Regions from separate parts of the Mesobacillus sp. S13 genome, predicted to be linked through region 2. Evidence: riboswitches for the same ligand, from Rfam matches in the RefSeq annotation. Region 2 holds a riboswitch; the other holds the start of a gene.
The links. A riboswitch is a leader RNA that binds a small molecule or an ion and turns the genes downstream of it on or off. The one in region 2 is predicted to bind FMN.

Region 1 (3,414 bases), 740 kb from region 2:
GGTCACAGATCCAGAAGCTTCACAGGTTGAAAAGTGACAGGAACGCTCAAAGGGTATTGAAGAACATGGGCGATTTTCTAAACAGCTTCAAAGATGGCGAGAACATTTACTATCTCAATGAAGAAGGTCGAGAGCGGGTAGGAGCAACCAAAGTGATGAAGAAAACCACGCAAGCCAGGCACTATATCATGAGGAATACACTTTTCATCGGCTACGGCTGCCCTTCCACATGGAAGAATGAAGTGAAGCTGGAAGTGAAGGGGAAAGTAACAGTCGTGGCCGATGCTATTTTTAAAAATAACAATCAATTTTATATTATTGAAGTTGATCACACTCAGAAGATGGTGAAGAACAAAGGGAAAATTGAGCGATATAAGAAGCTTATGGAATTGAATGTGTTCGAGAAGCAGCCGAAATTCATCTGGATCACGACAACAGAGCTAAGAAGGAAACAACTGCAGACAGCATCTGAAGGTTTAGATGTTCGAGTATATACAGTGAAAGACTTTATTTGAGGGGGAGACAGCATGTTCAGACAAAAGCAAGAAGTGATCAGCTTTAAGGATTTCATGAACAAAGGGAAGGACATCATCAGTGTGGAAGAAATGGAAGTGATGAAGAAAGGGAGTACAGCAGGCTTAGCTTTTGGATTATCCATGCTGCCACTTGCATTCTCTCCAATCACAAAAGCCACTCCAGCTTCAGCGCATGAAGTTATTACTGTAACGACTCAGCAGGCAGATATGTCAGCAAAAATCATGACTGCCTTTGACCCATTGATTGAATTGGTGCAAGTGCTGGCCTATCCTGTGGCAATGGTTGTGGCTCTTGGGGGTGTCATCATGGTGATGATTCGAAATCCTGAGAAGGGATATTCCATGATGATGTCGGCAGGTTTAGGAATTATCCTGATCAACATTGTTCCAATGGTTCTGGATATTCTAATCGAAGTCATGAAAAGCGCGGTGTAAATCATGATTGTACGAATAACTTCTAAATTCGGAGAAGTCAGCCAGGTTCATCCGACTCCACACACAGGGATAGACATTGGATTTCCAGAAGGGAGCCAGTTGCACTCCATAGGGGAAGCAGTCGTGGAGCGGGTAGTCGATTATGGAAGCCAGAACATCGGAAAAGGTGTCATCCTTCGATTAGCTGATGGCAGAGAAGCCATATATGGGCATATGAGCGATATAAAAGTTAAGTCAGGGCAAACACTCCATGAGGGGGATATAATCGGTCTAAGCGGAAACACAGGTCATTCTACAGGACCGCACTTACACTTTGGAATGAAAGATAACGGACAGTTTGTAGATCCGACTAGCACATGGGAAAAATTCATAGCGAATGGGAAGGTTGGGGATGGAATTGGAGACATACCAGAGGTCAATGGTTGGAAGTGGATCGGTGAAAAGGTACTTGGTGACGGCTTGCAGCATTGGATTGCGGATTACATTGTGGCATTACCTCTCCTGGTGGGGATTAGCATTGGTGTATGGGGTCTACTTAATATGGTTCATTCTCGGCTTGCAACATGGGGCGTGATGGGGGTGTTTATACTTGGAGGGTTGGCGGTGATATAAAAAAGAGCCGGGAAAATCTCGGCTCCTTTTGCTGCTCGCAATGATATATGGCGTATAAGTAAATTATACAAGATGTCCGAATATTTCGCAACAAGGAAATAAGAGCCAGGAATATCCCCGACTCCATTTATATCAAGAAGAATGCTGGCTAAGCACCATTAATTATATACCCAGATTGCAACATGACGAAAACTGCGATACCATAGGATTATCAACTAAATATAAAACGACTTTGTCCGTTGGGATAGAGTCGCCTTCGGGGTCGGGTGAAATTCCCAACCGGCGGTGATGAAGCGATGCTTCTTAGTCCGTGACCCGGTTAACATTTGTTAAACGGTGGATCTGGTGAAACTCCAGGGCCGACAGTTAAAGTCTGGATGGGAGAAGGAAAAAAACGAGGATTAAGAGAATGGGACCAGTATGCCCTTTTTTAACCCTCTATTTTGGCATAACTTTTTTTAGGACCCCGAAGCAATTTTGTTTCGGGGTCCTTTTATTTTCGTGAATTATTTTTAAAAAGGAAGGAGGAAGCTAGATGAACGGTCAGGATTATATGGCATTAGCCATCAATCTTGCGAGGGCGACAGTGGGCCAAACATCCCCCAACCCGCGAGTTGGCGCTGTTCTTGTAAAAGACGGCCAGATCATTGGGATGGGTGCCCATTTGAAGGCGGGCGAGCCGCACGCTGAGGTTCATGCGGTAAAAATGGCAGGGGAAAAAGCTGAAGGAGCCACATTGTATGTGACTCTTGAGCCATGCAGTCATTTCGGGAAGACGCCGCCATGCTCGAATCTGGTCATTGAGTCGGGCATCAAGAAAGTGTTTGTTGCTTGTGTTGACCCGAATCCGCTTGTTGGCGGAGCGGGAATCAGGAAGATGCGGGACGCTGGCATTGAGGTTGAAGTTGGCCTAATGGAGGAAGAAGCAAAGACGTTGAATAAAGTGTTTTTTCATTACATAAGCACTGGCTTACCCTATGTTACGTTAAAATCCGCCACCAGCCTGGACGGTAAAATCGCTACGGTGACCGGCGAGAGTAAATGGATCACCGGGGAAGAAGCAAGAGAGGATGTCCATCATTTCCGCCATGAACATGATGCCATTCTTGTGGGTGTCAACACTGTCATTAAAGATAATCCCAGCCTTACTACAAGACTTGATTCCGGCGGGAAAAACCCAATCCGCGTGATTTTGGATACAACTCTCAGAACACCTTTGGATTCGAGAATTGTCAATGACCATGCTGCTGATACCATCATTGTGACTGGGACAGACGCCGATCCTGAAAGAGTAAGGCAATTTTCAGAACGGGGCATTGAAATCATCAAGTTGGAAACGGAGAAAATAGGAATAGTGGACATGCTGAAGAAACTGGGAGACAGGAGCATCACTTCTGTCTATGTAGAAGGCGGGGCCGAGGTTCATGGCAGCTTCTTAAAAGATAAGGCCTTCCAGCAAGTAATCACCTATATCGCTCCAAAGCTGCTCGGCGGGAAAACAGCCCCAACTGCATACGGAGGCAAAGGTATTGCCCGGCTTGAGGATACAGTTCCTTTGAGAATCATAGATGTAAAACAAATTGGCCAGGATATACGGATCATAGCTGAGCCGGAGTAGAAGGAGGATTATATGTTTACGGGGATTATAGAAGAAATCGGGACCGTAGCCAATATTCAGCATAGCGGCGAGTCTTTTGTCCTGACGATTGACGCGAAAAAAGTGCTGACCGATGTTCACCTCGGAGACAGCATTGCTGTAAACGGGGTATGCTTGACCGTTACCTCATTCAACGAAAACAGGTTTACCGTCGATGTTATGCCGGAAACGGTC
Region 2 (3,414 bases):
GATGAATCAGGTTTGAACTCACCTGAATCAGCAGCGTCAATCTTTCCCAAAAACTATCCGTTACCTGGTGGTATTTCCAGCCATTCAAATGTTCAGGAAGGTTATAATCACCTAATTTTTGTTCCAGCTCACGCTTTCCCTTTTCAGTTAAAATGACCTTTCTTTCTGCAATTTCCTCCACAAGTCCCCTTTGCTTCAGCCTATCAATCATTTTTTCAAGTGCAGTACGGGTAACTGTTGGATATGTATGAAAATATGGGGTGATTTTATACAAATGAGCATCTTGAATCGTCTGCGAGGAACGTTTGCCCTGAAGAAGGTGAAATAATGAATATATAGTTCTTTCGCCATTGATTTTATTCAAAATAGACAAAACAACTGTTTCCAAATAAGTTATCCCCATAAAATCACCCTTGAATGAAAAATTAAGCAAAGGGCAACATAATATTCGTTGCCCACTATAGCAGAAAAATAATATACCATTATTTTAACATGAAAATATCTTGTAAAATGTTTTATTTTCAACGAAAAAATCACTCAACGCCTTGTGTGATAAGCATTCTCAATACTTTTTTTATTGAAATGTTGGCGATACAGTTTTACAATAGGTATGAGGAATACGTTTTCACTAATTCGGTGGAAACAGCATATTATTGTTAAACACTTGGGAGGAATTATATCATGGCTAAGTACACAATTGTTGACAAAGAAACTTGTATTGCATGCGGAGCTTGCGGTGCAGCTGCTCCAGATATCTACGACTACGACGATGAAGGCATTGCATTCGTAACACTTGATGAAAACGAAGGGATCGTTGAGATTCCTGATGTATTGATTGACGATATGATGGATGCATTCGAAGGCTGCCCAACAGACTCAATCAAAGTTGCTGATGAGCCTTTCAACGGAGATGCTACTAAGTTTGAATAAGTAAATACATAATTCCCGCTTACAAGCGGGAATTTTTTGTTTTTTATACTCCTTATTGCTTTCCCAAAGACTGCAATTGGGTAATTACAAGTGCTAAAGCAATCTTTAATCAGTCCTATTATAAATCAAAAAAGCAACGGTGCAGGCCGTTGCTTTTTTATCAATCTATATAAGTTAAGTTTATGCGTTTTTAAAAGTTTGCTGTCTTTCGATCCATGTTTTCATTCTTGTGAACATCAGCATGAAAATGACAGACATCAATATGCCTTTTACGAAGTTAAATGGTAAAATCCCTGCAACGATCATCGCCTTGGTTTCTGGGCCAGACATAGCTGGCATATTCAAGAACAATGTGTAGGCAGGAAGGAACACGTAGTAGTTAAGCACACTCATCAGTATGGCCATACTTGTTGTCCCAGCCACGAGAGCAAACGTCATTCCTTTATTTGATTTCATACGCTGATAAATATAGTAGGTTGGCAGGATGAATAAAACCCCTGCTACAAAGTTGGCAACATGGCCTACGGGAACACCCGTATCACTGCCCGTCATAAAATAATCAAGCGTATTCTTCAAGAATTCTACTAAAATACCAGCTACCGGACCAAAAATCAACGCAGCTATCAATGCAGGAAGATCGCTGAAGTCGACCATTAAGAATTTTGGAAATGGCGGCAGCGGAAAATTCAACAGCATCAATACATAAGAGATACTGCTAAGCATTCCAATCGAAACCATTGCTTTGACACTAAATTTTTTCATTTTTCCTCTCTCCTTATAGAGATCCATCTCACATAAAGAAGAAAGATTCGGCAATCACATACCCATAACAAATAAAACCCCCAAGTTTTCAGTACTTGAGGGAGACTTGTGAAAGGCATGCTTAATAAACGATCAAAACCTGCATTTTTTGATCGTCTGCAGAACCTCCATCTTCTCCCATCCAGACTATACTGTCGGCTTTGGAATCGCACCAAATCCTGCCCATACAGGCTCGCGGGCTTAGAGAATGGATCTCATTACCGCCGATCGGGAATTTCACCCTGCCCCGAAGATAGACCATATTTATTTAACAGGTTTATTATACTGAAAAAAAAATCATTTGTGAAGGTGTATGCTTGTGAAGATTTTTTGACCGTTAGGTAAAGAAGCCCACCTGCCCTTGATTGCCCACACTATTTATAATTAACTTCTGCTAAATTCGGAATAACAGAATATATTTAATATAAATCAGTTATCTTTGAGAGCGCTTGCATTGTATTTATGAACAATCTCGCAGTTTGACAAAAGAATATTCGTTTTGTAAAATAATCAGAAAATTAACACTTTGTTTCACTAAAAGGAGTGGGTAAAAGGATGTTTCACGTTCTAGCGGCAGATTCAATTAAGGAAGAAGGCTTACGGCCCTTATTAGAACAGGATGGGATCCATGTACATATCGGAGGTGTAGATTCAGGAATTATTGATTTACAAAAGGTTGACGCCCTTCTTGTCAGAAGCGCAACAAAAGTAACCCAGGAACTGCTTGATCTGATGCCCTCACTAAAAATCGTCGGCCGTGCAGGTGTGGGGGTGGATAATATCGATATCGCCGAGGCGACAAAAAGAGGAATTGTCGTCGTCAATGCTCCGGATGGGAACACCATTTCTACCGCAGAACATACTTTTGCGATGATGTCAGCATTAATGAGAAACATTCCGCAGGCACACTCTACTGTTAAAAATGGCGAATGGAAGAGAAATAAGTTTATTGGGAATGAACTTTACGGAAAAATATTAGGAATTATCGGTTTAGGGAGGATTGGTTCCGAGCTTGCAAAAAGAGCCAAGGCTTTCGGAATGTCGGTAAAGGTATTTGACCCCTTCCTGACAAAGGAGCGTGCAGCAGTTTTGGGCGTTCAATTATCGTCTTTCGAGGAAGTTCTAGCCGAAACAGATATCATTTCGGTTCACACACCTTTGACGAAGGAAACGAAAGGACTTCTTAACGAAAGGACTTTGAGCCAAACAAAGAAAGGTGTCTATCTCCTGAATTGTGCAAGAGGAGGAATAATTGACGAGATGGCACTCGCCCATTACATTGAAAACGGTCATGTTGCCGGTGCTGCACTGGATGTATTTGAAGTTGAACCCCCAGAGAATCACCCTTTACTTAAGTTTGATTCTGTTATTGCCACCCCACACCTAGGAGCCTCAACAAAAGAAGCACAGCTGAATGTGGCCACCCAGGTCGCAAGCGAAATCAGAACATTTTTTGAAAATAACCCTGTTGCCAACTCGATCAATCTTCCGGCCATGTCTAAAGAAATATACGAAAAAATCCAACCTTATCACCAGCTAGCCAAAGAAATGGGGAAGATTGTTTCTGAATGCCATAACAAAGGAATCAGCGAGCTTACAGCCACGTATTCAGGAACGGCAGCGGAACTTGAAACCTCTTTTTTAACAAAGGCCCTGCTTGCAGGATTTTTTGAAAACCGCATT

Region 1: it holds a riboswitch for FMN, as region 2 does, so the genes downstream of both, ribD (bifunctional diaminohydroxyphosphoribosylaminopyrimidine deaminase/5-amino-6-(5-phosphoribosylamino)uracil reductase RibD) here and LGO15_RS16000 (ECF transporter S component) in region 2, are expected to answer to the same signal.

What each region holds. Positions count from the first base shown of each region.
Region 1 is NZ_CP084622.1:3,862,504-3,865,917, reverse strand. Features, by position in the region: gene LGO15_RS19735 (replication-relaxation family protein) at 1-515, shown strand, start outside; gene LGO15_RS19730 (hypothetical protein) at 528-971, shown strand; gene LGO15_RS19725 (M23 family metallopeptidase) at 975-1,583, shown strand; FMN riboswitch at 1,832-1,976, shown strand; gene ribD (bifunctional diaminohydroxyphosphoribosylaminopyrimidine deaminase/5-amino-6-(5-phosphoribosylamino)uracil reductase RibD) at 2,119-3,201, shown strand; gene ribE (riboflavin synthase) at 3,214-3,414, shown strand, end outside.
Region 2 is NZ_CP084622.1:3,118,870-3,122,283, forward strand. Features, by position in the region: gene LGO15_RS15990 (YpbB family protein) at 1-388, opposite strand, end outside; gene LGO15_RS15995 (ferredoxin) at 682-930, shown strand; gene LGO15_RS16000 (ECF transporter S component) at 1,111-1,692, opposite strand; FMN riboswitch at 1,858-1,990, opposite strand; gene serA (phosphoglycerate dehydrogenase) at 2,287-3,414, shown strand, end outside.